DNA from 4 places in the Leifsonia sp. fls2-241-R2A-40a genome. Region 4 is predicted to be linked to each of the others. Evidence: predicted binding sites of a transcription regulator. Region 4 holds the regulator's gene; each other region holds the start of a gene.
The links. The regulator HrcA, encoded in region 4, represses chaperone genes, less so after heat shock. The targets are predictions, from matches to a motif close to TTNGCACTCGNNNNNNNCGAGTGCNAA.

Region 1 (5,512 bases), 800 kb from region 4:
TCAACGGCGAGCTCGGCAGCCGGCTGGGCGACGGGTTCACCGCGGCCGCGATCTCCTTCGGATCCGGTCTGATCATCCTGACGGTGGCGCTCGCGATCGCCCCCGCGGGCCGTCGCGGCCTCGCGCGCATCCGTGAGGCGCTCCGCAGTCGCGCTCTGCGCTGGTGGTACGTCCTTGGCGGAGCGGCCGGCTCGTTCCTGGTGCTCTCGCAGGGGCTGACCGCCGCCGCGCTCGGCGTCGCGCTGTTCACCGTGGCCGTCGTCGCGGGCCAGACGATCAGCGGGCTCGTCCTCGACCGCGTAGGCATCGGGCCGGGCGGTCGCCGCCCCCTCACAGCGGCCCGGCTGGTCGGTGCGCTGCTCGCCCTCGTCGCGGTGACCTGGGCGGTGTCGGCGCAGTTCGGCGGCAGCGCCCCGGTCTGGCTCATGCTGCTGCCGTTCATCGCCGGACTCGGCACGGGCTGGCAGCAGGCCGTCAACGGGCAGGTGCGCTCCGTCGCCGAGAGCGCCCTCACGGCGACGTTCATCAACTTCGCCGTCGGAAGCACCGTGCTGGTGGTCCTGATGCTCGGACGCTGGGCGGTCGCCGGACTCCCGAACGCACTGCCGAGCGAGCCGTGGCTCTACATCGGCGGGTCGCTGGGCTGCGTCTTCATCGGCGTCACCGCGCTCCTCGTGCGCATCACCGGGGTGCTGCTGCTAGGCCTCGCCACGGTCGCCGGGCAGCTCGCGGCTGCGCTGCTGCTCGACCTGCTGCTCCCGACCGCGGGACACACTCTCGCGTTCTCCACCATCGGAGGGACGCTGCTCGCGATCGTCGCCGTCGGCATCGCCAGCATTCGCTGGGGCCGGCGACGCGTCCCGGCCTGAGCACGCCGGCGCTCAGTCGAGCGTCGTGAGGAACCGCTCGGGGTCGATCACCTTCCGGTGACCTTCCTTGCTGTCCGCGGGGATGCCGCCGACGTACAGCCAGCCCAGCAGCCGCTCGTTCTTCGCCAGGCCGTGCATCGTGTGCACCGCCTTCGACCGCGTGTGGTGGCCCGTGCGCCAGATCACACCCCAGCCCGCGTCGTGCAGCAGCAGGCTCAGGATGTGCGCCACACCCGACGCGACCGCGTCCTGCTCCCAGCCGGGCACTTTCTCGCTCTTCGTGCGGACCGACACGATGGCCAGCAGGAGAGAGGAGCGCAGCGGCTTCGACGCCAGCTTCTCGGCGTCCGGGCCGCTCAGCCTCGCATCCTTCACGAAAGCGTGCCCGAGCCGGACGCGGGCATCGCCGCGGAGCTCGATGATCCGCCAGGGATGCAGTGCGCTGTGGTCGGCGACGCGGCCGGCCGCCGCGACCAGCGGCAGCAGCTCCTCGTGCGTCGGCGCCGCCGGGGTCACCCGCGAGTACGACCGCCGGGCCGCCACCCGGCCGGGCAGATCCCCGATCGCGGCCGCGCTGCCCGCGCCGTCGGCCATCAGGCCTCCGGCGTGAAGTTCAGCGAGATCGAGTTCATGCAGTAGCGGTCGCCGGTCGGGGTGCCGAAGCCGTCGGGGAAGACGTGGCCCAGGTGCGATCCGCAGCTCGCGCAGCGGACCTCGGTGCGCACCATCCCGAGGCTGTTGTCCTCAATCAGGTTCACCGCTTCGGGGCGGATCGACTCGTAGAAACTCGGCCAGCCGCATCCCGAGTCGAACTTCGTCCCGGCCTGGAACAGCTCGGCACCGCACGCCGCACAGGTGTAGAGGCCGGCGCGGCTCTCGTCGAGCAGCTCGCCGGTCCACGGCCGCTCGGTGCCTGCCTCCCGCAGCACCGCGTACTGCTCGGGGCTGAGCTCCTGGCGCCACTCGGCGTCGCTCTTCGCGACCGTGTAGCCGTCCTGGGTGGTGTCGTTCTGTGCCATGCCACTCCCTTTCGTCCTCTCCAGACTAAACGGGGGCGTCCCCTCATCTGTTCCCCGTCTCCTCGTGCGACGTGCCGCGGCGAAACGGGCAACACACAGGGCCAGCGCCCTAGGATGATCCGCGAGCGCGGGGCGCGACCGGCATGCCGGCCATCGTCCGGCATCCGTGACGAGGGAAGGCGGTGCGCGTGACCCGGTCAGCCGACGGACGGCCTTCCGCCGCCCGCGAGTCCTCCGACACGGACCAGCTGAGCGATCGGGATGCCGCGATCCTCGCGTTCGAACGCCAGTGGTGGCGGCACGCCGGAGCCAAGGAGCAGGCCATCCGCGAGGAGTTCGGTCTCTCGGCGGCTCGGTACTATCAGTTGCTCGGCGCGCTGATCGACCGACCGGCCGCGCTCCGCCACGACCCCATGCTCGTCAAGAGGCTGCTGCGGCTGCGCGAGGCGAGGCTGGCCGCACGACACGCACGGACCCTCCCGTCCGGCGACTGACCCCAAGGACCGCATCCCCCGATGGCAGAGAAGTTCCCCCGCGACCGGTTCGACGAGATCCCCGACGACCTCCAGCGCATCGGCGCGCACAGGGCGCCCCGCCCGCGGGGCCGCGCCTGGATCGCTGTGGGCTGGGCCGCGCTGGCCACGATCGTCCTCGTGGGCGCCGGTATCTTCGGACTCTCTGTCGTGAACGGCAACATCTCGTTCCACGGTCCGTCGGCCACTCCGAGCACGACGGCGGGGACGCCGACACCGACCGCCACACCGACGCCGACGATCGTTCCGACCGTGAACCCGGCGCTCAAGGTGAATGTGCTGAACGGCACTGCGACGGAAGGACTGGCGAAGACGGTCGGCGACAAGCTGACCGCGGCCGGATGGACCGTGGCCGCCCTGGCGAACGCCGACAAGACCGACCTCGCCGAGACGATCGTGTACTACGGGAACCCCGCCAACCAGGCCGCTGCGCTGGGCGTCGCGCAGTCGCTTCCGGGCGCGACCATCCAGCAGAGCAACGCGTTCGATGACACCGGCGCCGACATCACCGTCGTGGTCGGCGCGAACTACCAGGGCTGAGCCCGCGCGCATCCGCCGCATCCCCTGTGTTTCAGGCGTGTTTAACTTTCGCCTCATTTCGCAATCGATTCACGAAATCGCTGGCGTGGACAGGTATTCCAAGCATTAGGATCGTGATTCAACGCGCGGCGTCGGATCGCGCGAGCGACACAGCAATGGGAGTAATGCATGGCGAACGGGACCGTGAAGTGGTTCAACGCTGAGAAGGGCTACGGCTTCATCACCGTCGAAGGTGGGGGACAGGACGTTTTCGTTCATTACTCCGCGATTGATATGGCGGGATACAAGGTTCTCGAAGAGGGCCAGCAGGTCGTGTTCGAGGTCGGCTCCGGGCAAAAGGGCCCGCAGGCCGAGTCGGTGCGGCTGGCCTGACAGCGATAGAGCAAGTACGGAGCGCCGTCCCTCGCCAGGGGCGGCGCTTCGTTGTTCCTCCGTATCGCGTACCTCGGTCGCAGGCTCCCTCGGCGCTGGGGTCGCGGCATCGCTCCGCGCTGCCCCTAGCTCCACCGCGCGCCTTGCACTCGATCACCGCGAGTGCCAGAATCGCTTTAGCACTCCATCTGATCGAGTGCTAATAAACGGAATCTTCGCAGACGTCCGGGAGGGACGAGAAACACATGGCAAAGATCATTGCTTTCAACGAGGACGCGCGCCGCGGCCTCGAGCGCGGCCTCAACACCCTGGCCGACACGGTCAAGGTGACGCTGGGCCCGCGCGGTCGCAACGTCGTCCTCGAGAAGAAGTGGGGCGCCCCGACCATCACCAACGACGGCGTCTCCATCGCGAAGGAGATCGAGCTCGACGACCCGTACGAGAAGATCGGTGCGGAGCTCGTCAAGGAGGTCGCGAAGAAGACCGACGACGTCGCAGGTGACGGAACGACCACCGCGACCGTCCTCGCCCAGGCCCTCGTCAAGGAAGGCCTGCGCAACGTCGCAGCCGGCGCCGACCCCATCACCCTGAAGCGCGGCATCGAGAAGGCCGTCGCGGCCGTCACCGAGGAGCTCGTCGCCTCCGCCAAGGAGGTCGAGACCAAGGAGGAGATCGCGGCCACCGCGTCCATCTCCGCCGGCGACACCACCATCGGCGAGATCATCGCCGAGGCGATCGACAAGGTCGGCAAGGAGGGCGTCGTCACCGTCGAGGAGTCGAACACCTTCGGCACCGAGCTCGAGCTGACCGAGGGCATGCGCTTCGACAAGGGCTTCCTGTCGCAGTACTTCGTCACCGACCAGGACCGCCAGGAGGCGGTGTTCGAGGACCCGTACATCCTCATCGCCAACCAGAAGATCTCCAACATCAAGGACCTCCTGCCGGTCGTCGACAAGGTGATCCAGGCGGGCAAGCAGCTCCTCATCATCGCGGAGGACGTCGACGGCGAGGCCCTGGCCACGCTGATCGTCAACAAAATCCGCGGCATCTTCAAGTCCGTCGCCGTCAAGGCTCCGGGCTTCGGCGACCGCCGCAAGGCCATGCTGCAGGACATCGCCATCCTCACCGGTGGCCAGGTCATCTCCGAGGAGGTCGGCCTCAAGCTCGAGAACGTCACCCTCGACCTGCTCGGTCAGGCCCGCAAGGTCGTCATCACCAAGGACGAGACCACCATCGTCGAGGGCTCCGGTGACCCGGAGACCATCGCCGGTCGCGTGCAGCAGATCCGCAACGAGATCGAGAACACCGACTCGGACTACGACCGCGAGAAGCTCCAGGAGCGCCTCGCCAAGCTCGCCGGTGGCGTCGCCGTCATCAAGGCGGGCGCGGCCACCGAGGTCGAGCTCAAGGAGCGCAAGCACCGCATTGAGGACGCCGTCCGCAACGCGAAGGCCGCCGTCGAGGAGGGCATCGTCGCCGGTGGTGGCGTGGCCCTCATCCAGGCTGGCAAGACCGCGTTCGAGAAGCTCCAGCTCACCGGTGACGAGGCGACCGGCGCCAACATCGTCAAGGTCGCCATCGAGGCTCCGCTGAAGCAGATCGCCATCAACGCAGGCCTCGAGGCCGGCGTCGTGGTCGAGAAGGTCCGCAACCTCCCCGTCGGACACGGCCTCAACGCCGCGACCGGCGAGTACGTGGACATGCTGGCCTCCGGCATCAACGACCCGGTGAAGGTCACCCGCTCGGCGCTGCAGAACGCTGCGTCGATCGCCGGCCTGTTCCTCACCACCGAGGCCGTCGTCGCCGACAAGCCCGAGAAGAACCCGGCGCCCGTGGGCGACCCGGGTGCGGGCATGGACTTCTAAGTCCGACCACTCCACAAGAGGGCGTCTCCCATCGGGAGGCGCCCTCTTCGCGTCTCCGCCCTTCGCATTCCGACTGCGGACATCGAGTGGTCGCAACACGCCCCATGGGCACCGGCCATAACGGCGTGTTGGGCCCACTAGATCAGCGGGAGCGGGTGGATGCCGCGGCGCGCCCGCGGCGCGCGAAGCGCGCGGCGCGCTACGCGGTGAGCGGCTTGGGGGCGGCGGGGGAGTCCGCCAGCGGCAGGGAGACGCGGAAGGTCGCGCCCCCGCCGTCCGTGTCGACGACGTCGACGGTGCCGTTGTGCGCCGCG
Region 2 (5,512 bases), 1.4 Mb from region 4:
TCGTCGTATTCGACACCCATGTGAAGACGGCGGCCCGCCTCGGCGAGGACCGCCTGCCGGCCGGCTACCTCGCGAAGGTCGCCCGTTTCCGTGACGGCAACGGCGTGTTCAAGGCCGACTTCGCCCTCTCCGGGCCGGTGCCGTGGACGAACCCGGAGCTGTACGAGACGGGCACCGTCCACCTGGGCGGCTCGCGCGCGGAGACGGCCCGGGCCGAACGCGACGTGGCCGCCGGACGGCAGAGCGATCCGCCGTATGTCCTGGTCTCGCAGCCGTCGCTGTTCGACCCGACGCGCGCGCCCGCCGGCAAGCACGTGCTGTGGACGTACACGCACGTGCCGCACGGCTCCACAGAGGATCGGACGGAGGCGATCATCCGGCGCATCGAGCAGTTCGCGCCGGGGTTCCGCGAGCTGATCATCGGGACGGCGACCATGAACGCCGTGCAGATGGAGCAGCACAACCCGAACTACATCGGAGGCGACATCTCGGCCGGGGCGCCCGACTTCGGGCAGCTGGTCGCGCGTCCCGTCCTCTCACCCGACCCGTGGCGTATGCCGGGCCGCGGGCTGTACCTCGCCTCCGCGTCGGTCGCGCCCGGCCCTGGGGTCCACGGGCTCGGCGGCTACTACGCCGCGCGCAGCGCCCTGCGGCACGAATTCGGCGCCTCGCGGATGCCGGACCTCGCCCCGTCGGCCGACCAACTGATTGCGCCCGCGTCCACCCCGCTCATCCCGGACGCGCTTCGTCCCTCGACCCTCCCGGAGCAGTGATCTCATGTCCGTCAACGTCCGCCGTATGGCCTGCACACCCGAGCAGGTCTTCGCCGTCCTCGCCGACCCCTGGGTCTACCCGACATGGGTCGTCGGGGCGTCGCGTCTCCGCGCCGCCGACGGCCGGTACCCCGCCGTCGGCTCGCGCCTCCACCACTCCATCGGGGTCTGGCCGCTCGTGTTGAACGACGAGACCCGGGTCGACGAGTGGGATCCGCCGCAACGGGCCGTGCTCGAGGCGAAGACGCGCCCGTTCGGCTCCGAGCGCGTGATCATCGACGTCCAGCCCCGCGGCGGCGGCTGCGTCGTGCGGATGGAGGAGTACCCGCACACGGGACCCGTCACGCTCATCCCGAACGCGCTCGCGGACGCCCTGCTCCACGTTCGGAACGCCGAGACGCTGCGGCGCCTGGAGTGGGTGGCGCGAGGGCGCGCCGCCTCCTGACGACGCGCCCTCGGTTCACTGCGCGGTTCTACGACCGCTCGAGCGCGCTCACCCGGCCGAGACCGCCTTCTGGTCCCGGTCGTGGGCGGACGACTCCACCGCGATCTTGCGCGGCTTCGCCCGCTCGGCCACCGGGATGATCACGCTGAGCACGCCGTTGTCGTACGACGCCGTGATGCCGTCGGGATCGACGTCGTCGCCGATCGTGAACTGACGCATGTAGGCACCGTACGGCCGCTCCTGCGCGAGCCAGCGGGCCCCGTCCCGGTCGGCGGCGCTGCGCACGGCGCGGATGGTCAGCAGGTGGCCGTCCACGTCGATGTCGACGGACGCCGGGTCGGCACCGGGGAGGTCCGCGTTGAGGACGTAGCGGTCACCCTCCCGGAAGAGGTCGACCGGCATGATGCGCGGCTGGCGGCTCGTGTCGAACACGCTCTGTGCGATCCGGTCCATCTGGGAGAAAGGATCGAACGACATGGCCATTGGATGTACCCCTCTCTTGGCTTAGAACAGCTGATGAGAGCACCTTTGTGCACTCTTTTCGACCACAGATATTAGCACTCTCCCCACGGGAGTGCCAAGTGGTTTCCGACCCTGTCAACCCGGTTCCGTGGCCGCGGTCCGCGGCCTATCGTCTGTGGGGTCCATCGAACAGAAGGGACCCATCGTGGCCGCAAGCGACACCAAGACGAGCACCAAGAAGTCCGCGCCGAAGTCGGCGCCCAAGACCGCATCCGTGCGCCGCACCAGCACCGTCGGAGTCGCGCCGACCCGCCGGGAGCACGCCGAGCACGGCTTCGTCGCGTCCACCGAGCTCGCGCAGAACCTCCAGCGCGTGCACGTCGACCTGATCGAGCTGCACCTGCAGGGCAAGCAGGCGCACTGGAACGTGGTCGGACGCAACTTCCGCGACCTTCATCTGCAGCTCGACGAGATCGTCGAGGCCGCGCGCGAGTTCAGCGACACCATCGCCGAGCGTCTCCGCGCCCTGCACGCCACCCCCGACGGACGCAGCGCCACGGTCGCCGAGCAGACCAGCCTGCCCGAGTTCCCGAACGGCGAGGTCGACACGTCCGAGACGGTCGACCTGATCACCGAGCGACTGGAGGGCGTGGTCCGCACGATGCGCGACGTCCACGACGACGTCGACGAGGAGGACCCGACCTCCGCCGACCTGCTGCACGCGATCATCGAGCGCCTCGAGCAGTATGCGTGGATGGTCAGCGCCGAGAACCGCACGCCGAACCGGGCCTGACCCGTCGCTGCCGGCCCGGCAGTCCGCCGGGCCGGCACCGACGTCCGGGCGTAATCCGCCGGACACGAGCCGCGGCTAGCATCGACGCATGCCGACCGAGATCCGCACCGAACCGCCCCGCCAGCCGGAGGTCGAGGACCTCCTGCGACTGAGCGACGAGTTCGCGTTCGCGTTGTATCCCCCGGAGAGTTGCTACCTGCTCGACGTCTCGGAGCTCGAGAAGCCCGGGGTGACGGTGTTAGTTGCCCGCGTGGACGGGCGCCCGCTCGGAATCACGGCGCTCGTCCAGAACGTCTCCGACCCGACCGCACCCGCCGAGCTCAAGCGGATGTTCGTTCATGAGGACGCGCGTGGGCGCGGGCTCGCGAAAGCACTGCTCCAGGCCGCGGAGTCGGCGGCGACTGCGGCGGGCATCGCGGAACTGCGACTGGAGACCGGGCCGCTCCAGCATGCCGCGATCGCCCTGTACGAGCGCGCCGGCTACGAGCGCATCCCCAACTTCGGGCCGTACGTCGGCGACTCCTTCTCCGTCTGCTACGCCAAACCGCTGACCGCTCGAGTCTCGTAGCGTCGCCCGGACGCCTTCAGCTGCCCCGGATGCGGCGGGAGAGTTCCGCGGCCGCCTCGCGCACGCGCGCGGCGAGCGCATCCCATCCGTCCGCCGCCACGTTCTCGCGGGGGAAGGTCACCGCGATCCCGGCCGCCGGCCACCCGGCGTGGTCGCGCACCGAGACCGCGACGGAGGCGAAGCCGGGCGTCACATCCCCGTCCTCGGTGGCGTAGCCGCGCTCGCGCGCCTCCGTCACCACCCGCCGCAATTCCGCGTACGAGTGCGGACCCGATCCGGTGCGGTCCTCGAACGCCTCCGAGTCCGGGTACAGCGCCCGCAGCTGCTCCCGGGGAAGCGTCGCCAGCAGCGCCCGCCCGCTCGCGGTGAGGTGCGCGGGCAGGCGGACACCCACATCCGTGACGAGCCGCGGACGCCGGGGCGCCCGCTCCTCGACGATGTAGACGACGTCGCGGCCGTGCAGCACGGCGACGTGCCCGGACTCGCCGAGGGCGTCGACCAGCGCGGCGACGATCGGACGCCCGAGCCGGCTGAGCGGCTGCTGGCGCGAGAACGCGCTCGACAGTTCGTACGCGGCGACACCCAGTCCGTACCGCCGCGCTTCGGGGAAGTGCAGCACGAAGCCGTGCTCGGTCAGCACGGCGAGCAGGTGGTAGACCGTCGAGCGCGGGAGGCCGAGAGCGGAGGCGATGGCGGCAGCCGGCGCCGGACCCCGCTGCGAGCCGAGATAGGCCAGAACGCGGAGGGTGTTCTCCGCAGCGGGAACCTTGCTCACCGCATCCCCTTCCGAGCGTGTCTGGGATACCGGACACACAGCAGCGTACAGCCGGCGCGCATCCGACCGCCCGGCGCGAGGATCGGAGCATGCTCCAGACCCAGACCTCTGTCACCGTCGGCTCCGGCCCGCTCAGCATCGCCGACGTCGTCGCCGTCGCCCGCCACGGCGCCCGCATCGAACTCGACCCGGCGTCGCTCGACGGCGTCGCCGCCTCTCGTGCGATCGTCGAGGCGCTGGCCGGCGACACCGAGCCGCACTACGGCATCTCGACGGGCTTCGGCGCCCTCGCGACCACGTTCATCCCGGGCGACCGCCGTGCACAGCTGCAGGCGAGCCTGGTGCGCTCGCATGCAGCCGGATCCGGCCCGGAGGTCGAGCGGGAGGTGGTCCGCGCCCTCATGCTGCTGCGCCTCTCCACGCTGATGACCGGACGCACCGGGGCCCGCCCGCAGACCGTCGAGACGTACGCCGCACTGCTCAACGCAGGCATCACGCCGGTGGTGCACGAGTACGGCTCGCTCGGCTGCTCCGGCGACCTCGCACCGCTCGCCCACTGTGCGCTGGCCGCCATGGGCGAGGGGCGCGTCCGCGTGGACGGCGACCTGCTCGACGCGTCCGACGCCCTCGCCGCGGCCGGCATCCAGCCCGTCGTGCTCGCCGAGAAGGAGGGCCTGGCCCTCATCAACGGCACCGACGGGATGCTCGGGATGCTGGCCCTCGCCATCCACGACCTCCACGGGCTGCTGACCGATGCGGACATCGCCGCGGCGATGAGCGTGGAGGCGCTGCTCGGCACCGACGCCGTCTTCGCCGACGACCTGCAGCGGCTGCGCCCGCAGGCCGGGCAGGCGGTCTCGGCGGCGAACCTCCGAACCCTGCTGGCCGGCTCCCCGATCGTCGCCAGTCACAAGGGACCCGAGTGCACCCGCGTCCAGGACGCCTACTCGCTCCGCTGCTCGCCGCAGGTTCACGGTGCCGCACGCGACACGGTGGCGCACGCCGAGCTGGTCGCCGAGCGCGAGCTGGCCTCGGCGGTCGACAACCCCGTCCTGACCGTGGACGGACGGGTCGAGTCGAACGGCAACTTCCACGGGGCGCCGGTCGCCTACGTGCTCGACTTCCTCGCGATCGCTATCGCCGACGTGGCGAGCATGTCCGAGCGGCGGACCGACCGCTTCCTCGACCCGGCGCGCAACCAGGGGCTTCCGCCGTTCCTCGCGCACGAGGTCGGCGTCGACTCGGGCCTGATGATCGCGCAGTACACGGCCGCCGGGATCGTCTCGGAGCTGAAGCGGCTCGCCGCTCCTGCATCGGTGGACAGCATCCCGTCGTCGGCCATGCAGGAGGACCACGTGTCGATGGGATGGGCGGCGGCCCGCAAGCTGCGCCGCGCCCTCGACGGCCTGGCGCGCGTCATCGCGATCGAGGTCATGACCGCCGCCCGGGGCGCGGACCTCCGCGCGCCGCTCCAGCCCGGTCCCGCGACCGGCGCCGTCATCGCCACCCTGCGCGAGACCGTCGCGGGTCCCGGGCCCGACCGCCACCTCTCCCCCGAGATCGAGGCCGCCTACACGCTCGTCGCCTCCGGCGCCCTCCGCGCCGGCGCCGGCCTCGCCTGACCTACTCCCCGACCCCACTGGCCCCGGCCAGGACGAAAGGAACGAGAACCATGGATGGAGCACGACCCGTCCGC
Region 3 (5,512 bases), 950 kb from region 4:
GCGCATCCCCGCCCTCTCGCTCTGCACGGACAACGGGGCGATGATCGCAGCTCTGGGTGCGCAGCTGATCATGGCCGGACACGCGCCGAGCGACCTCACATTCTCGGCCGACTCCACCCTTCCCGTCACCGAGATTCAGGTCACCGGCTGACATGGTGCGTTGACACTCGCGCGCACGCGCTGTCACCATGGGAATCAATACAGCGATCTTTCAGGAAGCGCCTTCCGGGGAGGCGCCGACGATCAGCTTCCAGTACTGAAGGAGATGGGTCCCATGACCGATCCGAACGCCCCCACCGACCCGGTGGAGCCCAACCCGCAGGACGGCTCGGTTCCTCCTCCGCCGCCGGCACCGCCCACGGAGCATAACGGCGCCGTTCCCCCGCCCGCTCCGGGTTACGGCCAGCAGCCGCCGGCGCCGGGCTACGGTCAGCAGCCGCCCGCGCCGGGCTATGGCCAGCAGCCGCCGGCGCCCGGATACGGTCAGCAGCCACCGGCCCCGGGATACGGTCAGCAGCCGTACAGTCAGCAGCCGTACGGCGGCCAGCCCGCCTACGGTCAGCCGGCACCGGGATACGCGCAGCCGTACGGCCAGCCGGCCGCCAAGTCGCCCATCCTGAGCATCCTCTCGCTCGTCGGCGGCATCGTCGGCATCGTGATCAACCTCGCCTGGGGCATCGGCTTCCTGTTCGGCGTCGCGGCGATCGTGCTCGGCTTCATCGGCCGCAACAAGGAGCCGCACGCCCGCGGGTTCTGGCTGACCGGCATCATCCTGGGATTCGTCAGCATCGCGATCGCGATCATCTACTGGATCATCCTCGCGGTGATCTTCGCGAGCCTCGCGAACTACTCGAACACGTACTGAGCGTTCTCCGCGACTCGTCGGCGGCGTCAGAGCCGCTCGGCGAGGAGCGCCGTGTGCCGCCCGGCCACCCTGGTGAGGATCAGGGTCGCCGGGCGGTCTCCGTTCAGCCCGAGGCGACGGCGGAGCGCCGCAGGGTCGACGTCCACGCCGCGCTTCTTGATCTCCAAGGTCCCGATCCCGCGCTGGCGCAGCGCGCGCTTGAGGTCCTTCTCGCCGTACGGGAGCGTCTCCAGGATGCGGAAGCCGGACGCGAACGGAGTCTCCGCCGGCGAATCGGCGGTGATGTAGGCGATCTGGTCCGACAGCATCCGGCCGTCGATGCGGCGTGCGAGGTCGCCGATGAGCCGGGCGCGGATGACCGCGCCGTCCGGCTCGAAGAGGTACTCGCCGAGCGGGCCGGTCTCCTCGTCGGGGCTGTCCGCGTCCGCGGTCAGCTCGTCTGCGCGATCGCCGCGCAGCACCAGGGCCGCCCGGTGGATCCCCGGGCGCGCGAGCGCGCCGAACCACAGTCCCAGCTCCACGACCTGACCGTCGGCCGAGATCCACTGCGCCTCCGCCGTGGACGGGATCAGGTCGCGATCGAATCCGGGACCGAGCTTGAGGCCGACCGACCGGCCGGTCGCCAGCTCGTACGCGAAGCCGAGGGACGGCGTGTAGTCGTCGGGGTCGGTCAGCCGCTCGGTCTGCGTGTGCCCCGCCGTCCGCCGGGCCGGGTCGAGGAAGACGCCGTTGATCTCGCGCAGGTCCACATCCTCCGCGCGGCCGTGCTCGACGACAGCGGTTGGGAACGGCGCCAGGTTGAATGAGGCGATGGCGGCGGTGACCTCGTCGGCCTCGACGGCCGTGACCTCCAGCTCGAGCGCGGCGAGGGCGAGGGCGTCGCCACCGATCCCGCAGCCGAGGTCGGCGACCCGCCGGATGCCCGCAGCGCGGAAACGGCCGGCGTGCCGGGCCGCGACGGGGAGCCGCGTCGCCTGCTCCAGTCCAGCCTCGGTGAACAGCATGCTGGAGGCGAAGTCGCCGAACTTCGCCACGGCCTTCCGCCGCAGTTTGGACTGCGTGAGCACGGCCGCGACGAGGGCGGGGGAGTGGCCCTGCTTGCGGAGGTCGCTGACGATCCGCAGCACGTCGCGCTCGCTCTCGTAGGGCGGTAACGAGTCGAGCAGACGGAGTCCCTCGGGGCTCAGCAGGGCAACCAGCTCGGACCGTTCCATGGGCTCAACGCTACCCTGGCACTCACGTTGCGTGACTGCTAACGCACCCCCTAGACTCGGGTTAGCACTCTCACTGCGAGGTTGCTAATCCAGTCTTAGTAGAGACACTGTTCTTCACAGGAAAGGGGTCAACGTGTCGGTCTCCATCAAGCCGCTCGAGGATCGCATCGTCATCAAGCAGGTCGAGGCTGAGCAGACCACTGCTTCCGGTCTGGTCATCCCTGACACCGCCAAGGAGAAGCCGCAGGAGGGCGAGGTCGTCGCCGTGGGTCCGGGTCGCATCGACGACAACGGCAACCGCGTGCCCCTCGACGTCGCCGTCGGCGACAAGGTCATCTACTCCAAGTACGGCGGCACCGAGGTCAAGTACGGCGGCGAGGACTACCTCGTGCTGTCGGCTCGCGACGTTCTGGCGGTCGTCGTCCGCTGACGCGAACCGCTCGTCTCGACGGCCCGGATGCTCTGAGCATCCGGGCCGTCGTCGTTTTCGGCCGCCTCCGCTCGCGATTTGCGCCAAATCGCGCTAATGACCGTTGCATTGCCACGAATTGGCGCAAATCTTGCAAGGGGGTGGGCGGCAGGACGACGAATTGGCGCAAATCTCGGCGGTAGAGTCGGACGAGTGGCAGCACCTTCCGACGACCTCACCTCGCACCGCACCTCCGGGCTCGTCTACGCGGTCTCCGCCTACGTGCTCTGGGGCGTCCTCCCGATCTACTTCTTGGCGCTCGCCCCGGCCGGGGCATGGGAGATCGTCGCCTGGCGCGTGATCTTCTCGCTGGCGTTCTGCGCCATCGCGCTCTCGGTCACCCGAACCTGGCGCACCTTCGGCGCCCTGCTCCGGGACAAGCGCGTGCTGTTCACGATGGGGCTCGCGGGCGCGCTGATCTACGTCAACTGGCAGACCTACGTGCTGGCGACGGTCAGCGGGCACGTGGTCGAGGCCGCGCTCGGCTACTTCATCAACCCGATCGTCACCGTCTTCCTGGGCGTCGTGGTGCAGCGCGAGCGGCTGCGCGTCGCCCAGTGGGTCGCGGTCGGCGTCAGCATCGTCGCCGTCATCGTGCTCGCCGTGGGCTACGGCTCGGTGCCGTGGATCGCGCTGATCCTCGCCTTCTCGTTCGGGCTCTACGGGCTCATCAAGAAGCGCGTCGGCAACCGGGTGGATGCGCTCTCCGGCCTCACCCTCGAGACGATGTGGCTCACGCCGGTGGCCGTCATCCAGCTCATCGTGGTGGGTGTCACAGCAGGGCTCACCATCGGATCCGACGGCCCCTGGCACACGGTGCTCCTGATCGGTGCCGGTGTCATCACGGCCGTACCCCTGCTGTTCTTCGCCGCCGCGTCGCGCCGCCTGCCGCTGGTCTACATGGGCTTCATCCAGTACTTCGCCCCGTTCATCCAGTTCATCGTCGGCGTCGCCGTGCTGCACGAGGCGATGCCGCCGGAGCGGTGGCTCGGATTCGCGATCGTGTGGCTGGCGCTGCTCATCCTGAGCATCGACATGATCGTCGCCGCGCGGCAGGGCAAGCGGGCCGCGGAGCTCGATCTGGCCCCGGTCGAATGACCCCTGTGATGCTCGGAATACCCGGTCAGGTTCTGCCGTTACCATTGAGCATCCACAGTCGCGCATCTTCTTGATAGGGGTGAAATGGATCAGCCCGATCCGTTCGGTTTCATCGGTTTGACCTACGACGACGTCATGCTGCTCCCAGGGCACACGGACGTCATCCCGAGCGAGGCCGACACCTCGACACGCCTGACCAAGCGCATCTCGATGGCGACCCCGTTGCTGTCGAGCGCGATGGACACCGTCACGGAGTCGCGCATGGCCGTCGCCATGGCGCGCCAGGGCGGCATCGGCATCATCCACCGCAACCTCTCGATCGAGGACCAGGCGTCGCACGTCGACAAGGTCAAGCGCTCCGAGTCGGGCATGATCACGAATCCCGTGACCACGACTCCGGATGCGTCCGTCGAAGAGGTCGACGCGCTGTGCGGCCAGTTCCGGGTGAGCGGCCTGCCCGTCGTGGAACCCGACGGCACCCTCGTCGGCATCATCACGAACCGCGACATGCGCTTCGTCTCGCCGTTCGAGCGGTCGACCACCAAGGTCCGCGACGTGATGACCCGCCAGCCGCTCATCACGGCTCCGGTCGGAATCGACCCCGACTCCGCGGTCGCCATCTTCGCCGAGCACAAGATCGAGAAGCTTCCCCTGGTGGATGCGGACGGCAAGCTCCGCGGCCTCATCACCGTCAAGGACTTCGACAAGAGCGAGAAGTACCCGGACGCCACCAAGGACGACGAGGGCCGGCTGCGCGTCGGTGCGGCGATCGGCTTCTTCGGTGACGCGTGGGACCGTGCCATGACACTGGTCGACGCGGGTGTGGACCTGATCGTCGTCGACACCGCGAACGGCGACAGCGTCGGCGTGCTCGACATCATCCGTCGTCTCAAGGCTGAGCCGCGTGCATCGCACGTCGACGTCATCGGCGGCAACGTCGCGACCCGCTCCGGCGCGCAGGCGCTGATTGATGCCGGCGCAGACGCGATCAAGGTCGGCGTCGGCCCGGGCTCCATCTGCACCACGCGCGTGGTCGCGGGTGTCGGCGTGCCCCAGGTCACCGCGGTCTACGAGGCCTCCCTCGCCGCGCGCGAGGCGAACGTCCCGCTCATCGCGGACGGCGGCCTGCAGTACTCGGGCGACATCGCCAAAGCACTCGTCGCCGGAGCGGACAGCGTCATGCTCGGCTCGCTCCTGGCCGGGACCTCCGAGTCCCCGGGCGAGCTCGTCTTCGTCAACGGCAAGCAGTTCAAGAACTACCGCGGGATGGGGTCGCTCGGCGCCCTGCAGACGCGCGGCAAGAAGACCTCGTACTCCCGCGACCGCTACTTCCAGGCGGACGTGCCGAGCGACGAGCAGCTGATCGCCGAGGGCATCGAGGGGCAGGTGCCGTTCCGCGGCCCGCTCTCCGCCGTCGCGTACCAGCTCGTCGGCGGCCTGCGCCAGTCGATGTTCTACGTGGGCGCACGCACGATCCCGGAGCTCAAGGCGAACGGCAAGTTCGTCCGCATCACGGCCGCCGGGCTCAAGGAGTCGCACCCGCACGACGTGCAGATGGTCGTCGAGGCGCCCAACTACCGGCGCTGAGCCGAAGCCACGGGCGCGCCACCCGAAAGCACCCGATGATCGCCCGATTCCTCACCGCAGCGCTGGCCGGACTCATCCTGGCCGGTGCTGCGGTCGGCGTTTCCGCCGGTCCAGCGGAGGCCGCGTCACCCTCGTCCTTCGATCGGATGCTCGGCGACCTGCGCCCGCTGGAGACGTACGCACGGCAGTACGCCGCCGCGAACCCCGGCGAGACAGCGGACGAGTTGGTGCTGGTGTACCTCCGTACGGCGAATCCGCACTACGACGACTCCACCTGGG
Region 4 (5,512 bases):
TCGAGACGGCGGCGACCGCGCTGATGGCGTGGGGTGTGCAGAAGGGCAGCGGCATCCAGGTCACCGACGTCCAGGAGGGCACCGGTGTGCAGTACGAGGGCGTCGAGTTCGGCCCCGACGGTACCCCGATGCGGATGCGCACCAACCGTCCGGAGGAGGACGTCTTCTCCGACGACGGCACGCCGTTCGTCAGGAACGGGATGACCGCCGTGCTCAAGATCCCGTTCGGCCCCTTCCGCGTCTCAGCGCCGATCCGTGTCGTGTACGTCGTCGACGAGCCGCACCGCCGGGGCTTCGCGTACGGCACACTGCGCGGGCACCCGCAGAGCGGCGAGGAGCTCTTCCTCGTCGAGCAGCGCGACGACGGCACGGTCTGGTTCCTGCTCCGCGCGTTCGCGCGCCCCTCGAACGCCTTCTACCGCGTGGTCTCCCCGGTGCTGACGCTGGTGCAGCGTCGCTACACCGCGAAGTACCTGCGCGCGCTCCACCCCGCCAGGTCCGCCTGATGCCGAGCATCCTCCCCATCGGCGACCCGGCGCCCGCGGACGGACTTCTGCCCGCTACCGTCGCGGAGGGCGCGCACGATCGCGACTTCGGCGTGTACCTGCACGTCCCGTTCTGCCGCGTCCGCTGCGGCTACTGCGACTTCAACACCTACACGGCGACCGAACTGCGCGGCGTCTCCCAGTCGGACTACGCCGGGCACGCGGTGCGTGAAGTGGAGTTCGCCGCCCGCGCCCTCGACGCGAGCGGTGTGCCTCCGCGGCAGGTCTCGACCGTGTTCTTCGGCGGCGGGACGCCGACCCTTCTGCCGCCCGGGGACCTGTCCGCGATGCTGAGCGCGGTCCGCGACGCCTGGGGACTCGCCGACGGCGCCGAGGTCACGACGGAGGCGAACCCCGACTCCGTCGACGCCGACGACCTGCAGCGGCTCGCGGAGGCAGGGTTCACCCGCGTCTCGTTCGGGATGCAGTCCGCCGTCCCGCACGTCCTCGAGACCCTCGAGCGCACCCACGATCCCGCCCGCGTCCCGCTCGTCGTCGGCTGGGCGCGCGAAGCCGGACTGCAGGTGAGCCTCGACCTCATCTACGGAACGCCGGGGGAGTCGCTCGACGACTGGTCGCGCAGCCTCGATACGGCACTCGCCTGCGAGCCCGACCACCTCTCCGCGTACGCCCTGATCGTGGAGGCCGGGACCAAGCTGGCGCGGCAGATCCGCTCCGGTCAGGTGCCCGAGCCGGACGACGACCTCGAAGCGGACATGTACGAGCTCGCCGACCAGCGCCTGTCGGACGCCGGCTACGACTGGTACGAGGTGAGCAACTGGGCCACGGATGACGCCCACCGATCCCGGCACAACCTCGCCTACTGGCTCGGCCACGACTGGTGGGGGATCGGACCGGGCGCCCACAGTCACGTCGGCGGGGTCCGCTGGTGGAACGTCAAGCATCCCGCCGCGTACGCGCAACGCGTGCTCGCGGGGGAGTCGCCCGCGGCCGGTCGCGAGACCCTCGACACCGAGACCCGCCGTGTGGAGCGCGTACTGCTGCTGTCGCGCATCCGCGACGGCCTGCGGACCGCCGAACTCGGCGACGCCGGCCGGCGCGAGGTGCCGGGCCTGATCGCGGACGGGCTCGTCGACGGACGAGCCGCCCTCCGCGGGTCGATCGTGCTCACCCTGCGGGGGCGGCTCCTGGCCGATGCCGTCGTGCGGAGGCTGCTGGCCGACGAAGCCGCCTGACCGCGACCTCCTGCCCCAACCTCCGAGCGCGCGTTAGCTGAAGAAGCGGATGGCGAGCGGATACGTGTAGTACTCGCCCTGGTTGGCCTTCACCGCGGCGATGATGCTGAAGACGATATTGATCACCCAGGCGGCGATGATGATGAAGAAGCCGATGAACACGATCGACAGGATGCCGCCCACGATGTAGGCGATGAAGATCGTGATCTGGAAGTTGAGGGCCGTGGCCGTGTGGGCGCGGACGAACGGACCGCGATCCTTCAGCACCAGGTAGCCGATCAGCGCAGGGATCCAGTTGAAGAGGATGCCGCCCACCTGGACGAGCGTCGCCCAGAGTTTCTCGTCGGCAGGGCTCAGCTGCGGCGCCGAGCCTCCGTAGGGCTGCTGCGGCGGCGGGGGCGGCGGGGGTGTTGCGGACATGGTGCGGGGCTCCTCTGGGTGCGGCAGAAGTGGACGTGGTGGTGCTCAGCCTAGGGCGCGGGGCCCGAGGCTGAGAAGAGCCTGAACGCACTATCTCCGCGGGGAGCCCCGCCGGGCGCGGCCGCTACTTGATGAACCGGAAGTTCAGCGGGTACCGATAGGTGCCGCCGCTGTTCACCCGGACGAAGCCGAGGATCGAGAAGATCAGGTTCACGATGTACAGCGCCCACGGGATGAGCAGACCGAAGAGCAGGTAGCCGATGCCGTAGGTGAAGCTGCCGATGATGATCCCGATGATCTGCGACGCCACCCAGCAGATGATCCAGGTGATCTGCCAGTTGAGGGCCTCTTTGGCCTCCTGATCAGTGAGACGGCCGCGGTCCTTGAAGACCAGCCAGATGATGAGGGAGGGGAGGATCCAGAGGATGCCGCCGAGGTGCGCGAAGGACGCCCACTGCTTGTCCTGGGCCGGGTCGAGCGGAGCCGCCTGCGCCGCGTAGGGCTGCTGGGGTGCGCCGGCCGGCTGCCCGTACGGCTGCTGCGGGGGCACATTGGAATACGGCTGCTGCGGCGGGACGTTCGAGTACGGCTGCTGCGGGGGAACGCCGCCCGGCTGCTGCGGGGGGACGTCGCCGGCAGGGTCGGAGGGCTGGTTCGGGTCTGACATCTGCGGAACCCTTTCGTGATCGGTTACGAGCCACGTCGAACCGGTGCCCATACGGTACTGCGGCCGTGTCACAGGCAGCAATCATCCTGGGGGTGTTTCGTGGCGGTAGGATTGGCACTCAGAGAACGCGAGTGCTAATCGTCGATGGGAGGGCGGAGATGGTCTCGGAACGCAGTCTGGAAGTGTTGCGCGTCATCGTCCAGGACTACGTGGCGTCGCGGGAGCCCGTCGGCTCCAAGAGCATCGTCGAACGGCACTCCTTCGGGGTGTCGGCGGCGACCATCCGCAACGACATGGCGCTGCTCGAAGAAGAGGAGCTGATCGCGGCTCCGCACACCTCGTCCGGCCGTGTGCCGACCGACAAGGGCTATCGGCTGTTCGTCGACCACCTGGCCGACGTGCGCCCGCTCACACCCGCGCAGCGCACGGCGATCGAGACCTTCCTCGGGCAGTCCGTCGACTTCGACGACGTGCTCTCCCGCACGGTGCGCCTGCTCTCGCAGCTGACCAACCAGGTCGCCCTGGTGCAGTATCCGTCGGTGGCGCGTTCGCGCATCCGGCACATCGAACTCGTCGCCCTCGCGCCGCGCCGGCTGCTCAGCGTCCTCATCACCGACTCCGGTGCGGTGGAGCAGCGTGTCATCGAGCTGACCACCGAGCTGGACGACGAGGCCGTGGCCGAGATCCGCGGCGCGATCAACGGCGCCGCCGCCGGCCTGACCCTCGCGGAAGCGACCGCCCGGCTGCGCGAACTCCCGCAGGCGCTGACCGAGCGCACCCGGGCGATGGTCGAGCCGGTCGCGAGCGCGCTGCTCGACCAGATCGCCGCAAACCGGCAGGAGAAGCTGGTCATGGCCGGCGCCGCCAACCTGGTCCGCACCGAGCTCGACTTCCCGGGCAGCATCACGCCCGTGCTGGAGGCGATCGAGGAGCAGGTGGTTCTGCTCCGCCTGTTCGACGAGATGGCGACCGATCAGCACGGCGTCGCCGTCAGCATCGGCCGCGAGAACGCCGTCTTCGGGCTGACGGAAGCATCCGTCGTCTCCAGCGGTTACAGTGCGGCGGGATCGGATGTGGCCCGCGTGGGCCTGCTCGGTCCGCTCCGCATGGACTACTCCGGCAACATGGCGGCCGTTCGCGCGGTCGCCCGGTACCTCTCCCGGCTGCTCGGCGACCAGTAGGCCGCCGGCTTCCGAGACCACAACACGCATCACGCGATCGAAAGAAGAAGGAACAGCCCACGTGGCCGACCACTACGAAGTCCTCGGTGTCGAACGCGACGCCAGCCCTGACGAGATCAAGAAGGCGTACCGCCGGCTCGCGCGCGAGCTGCACCCGGACGTGAACCCCAGTTCGGAGGCGCAGGAGCGGTTCAAGCTGGTCACGCACGCCTACGACGTGCTGAGCGACCCGCAGCAGAGGCAGCAGTACGACCTGGGCGGTTCCGGCGGATTCGGCGGCGGTGGGGGCAGTGCCGACTTCGCCGGCTTCAGCGACATCTTCGAGACGTTCTTCGGTGGCGGGGGCGGCTCGACGCGCGGTCCCCGGTCGCGGCGTGAGCGGGGTCAGGATGCGCTCCTCCGCGTCGAGGTCGACCTCGACGAGGTCATCTTCGGCACCCACCGCGACCTGGAGGTCGACACGGCGGTCGTCTGCGAGACCTGCAACGGCTCGTGCTGCCAGCCGGGCACCCAGCCCGTGACGTGCGACATCTGCCACGGCACCGGTAGCATCCAGCGCTCCGTGCGCTCCCTGCTCGGCAACGTGATGACCTCGAGCCCCTGCGGCACCTGCCGCGGCTACGGCACCGTCATCGCGACGCCGTGCGTGACCTGCCAGGGCCAGGGGCGGGTCCGCGCCCGCCGTAGCGTCCCGGTCGACATCCCCGCGGGCGTGGACACCGGGCTCCGCCTCCAGATGCCGGGCAGCGGCGAGGCCGGCCCCGCCGGCGGCCCGAACGGCGACCTCTACCTCGAGATCAAGGTCAAGCACCACGAGGTGTTCAGCCGCGACGGCGACGACCTGCTGTGCACCCTCGAGCTGTCGATGACGGATGCGATCCTCGGCACGACGGCCACGGTCAAGGCGCTCGACGGCGACATCCGGCTCGAGCTCAAGCCGGGCACGCAGTCGGCCGACATCATCACCGTGAAGGATCGCGGCATCACGCACCTGCGCGGCGCCGGGCGCGGAGACCTGCGGGTCGGCATCCAGGTGGTCACTCCGACCAAGCTGGACCACAAGGAGAAGGACCTGATCAAGAAGTTCGCGGCCACCCACAAGGCGGCCGAGCCGTCGCTGGCGCACTTCCAGCAGGGCCTGTTCGCCAAGCTCCGCGACCGGTTCCTCAACCTGTAGCAGCTGTGGCGTCCCTCTACCTGCGCGAGGACCTCGACGACGTCGAGGTGGGCGCCCGGCTGTCGCTGACCGGTGCCGAGGCGAAGCACGCCGCGACGGTGAACCGCACCCGGACGGGCGAGTCGGTGCTGATCGGCAACGGGCGCGGGCTGGTCGCCTCCGGCGAGGTGCTGGTCTCGACGAACGCCGAGCTGACGATCGACGTCGAGTCGGTGTCGCGCGTCGAGCGGCCGTCTCCCGCGGTCACGCTCGTGCAGGCGCTGGCGAAGGGCGACCGCGACGAGCTCGCGATCCAGGCGGCGACCGAGCTCGGAGTGGATGCGGTG

Region 1: groL (chaperonin GroEL) is a predicted target of HrcA. The motif match lies at 3,510-3,536, and genes of this name have one in related genera.
Region 2: QRN40_RS09340 (Hsp20/alpha crystallin family protein) is a predicted target of HrcA. The motif match lies at 1,773-1,799, and genes of this name have one in related genera.
Region 3: groES (co-chaperone GroES) is a predicted target of HrcA. The motif match lies at 2,095-2,121, and genes of this name have one in related genera.

The regions. Positions count from the first base shown of each region.
Region 1 covers NZ_JARVRS010000001.1:2,459,504-2,465,015, forward strand. The annotation lists gene QRN40_RS12235 (DMT family transporter) at 1-869, shown strand, start outside; gene QRN40_RS12240 (nitroreductase family protein) at 882-1,463, opposite strand; gene msrB (peptide-methionine (R)-S-oxide reductase MsrB) at 1,463-1,888, opposite strand; gene QRN40_RS12250 (DUF3263 domain-containing protein) at 2,071-2,382, shown strand; gene QRN40_RS12255 (LytR C-terminal domain-containing protein) at 2,404-2,961, shown strand; gene QRN40_RS12260 (cold-shock protein) at 3,130-3,333, shown strand; gene groL (chaperonin GroEL) at 3,579-5,198, shown strand; gene QRN40_RS12270 (sensor histidine kinase) at 5,398-5,512, opposite strand, start outside.
Region 2 covers NZ_JARVRS010000001.1:1,855,660-1,861,171, reverse strand. The annotation lists gene QRN40_RS09350 (phytoene desaturase family protein) at 1-773, shown strand, start outside; gene QRN40_RS09345 (SRPBCC family protein) at 778-1,218, shown strand; gene QRN40_RS09340 (Hsp20/alpha crystallin family protein) at 1,267-1,701, opposite strand; gene QRN40_RS09335 (Dps family protein) at 1,886-2,473, shown strand; gene QRN40_RS09330 (GNAT family N-acetyltransferase) at 2,562-3,041, shown strand; gene QRN40_RS09325 (IclR family transcriptional regulator) at 3,058-3,816, opposite strand; gene hutH (histidine ammonia-lyase) at 3,906-5,438, shown strand; gene hutU (urocanate hydratase) at 5,489-5,512, shown strand, end outside.
Region 3 covers NZ_JARVRS010000001.1:2,305,636-2,311,147, forward strand. The annotation lists gene tsaD (tRNA (adenosine(37)-N6)-threonylcarbamoyltransferase complex transferase subunit TsaD) at 1-151, shown strand, start outside; gene QRN40_RS11490 (DUF4190 domain-containing protein) at 275-865, shown strand; gene QRN40_RS11495 (class I SAM-dependent methyltransferase) at 892-2,079, opposite strand; gene groES (co-chaperone GroES) at 2,213-2,509, shown strand; gene rarD (EamA family transporter RarD) at 2,702-3,646, shown strand; gene guaB (IMP dehydrogenase) at 3,731-5,233, shown strand; gene QRN40_RS11515 (Ig-like domain-containing protein) at 5,269-5,512, shown strand, end outside.
Region 4 covers NZ_JARVRS010000001.1:3,258,376-3,263,887, reverse strand. The annotation lists gene QRN40_RS16115 (DUF1990 domain-containing protein) at 1-506, shown strand, start outside; gene hemW (radical SAM family heme chaperone HemW) at 506-1,741, shown strand; gene QRN40_RS16105 (DUF4870 domain-containing protein) at 1,775-2,161, opposite strand; gene QRN40_RS16100 (DUF4870 domain-containing protein) at 2,286-2,828, opposite strand; gene hrcA (heat-inducible transcriptional repressor HrcA) at 2,987-4,009, shown strand; gene dnaJ (molecular chaperone DnaJ) at 4,071-5,186, shown strand; gene QRN40_RS16085 (16S rRNA (uracil(1498)-N(3))-methyltransferase) at 5,192-5,512, shown strand, end outside.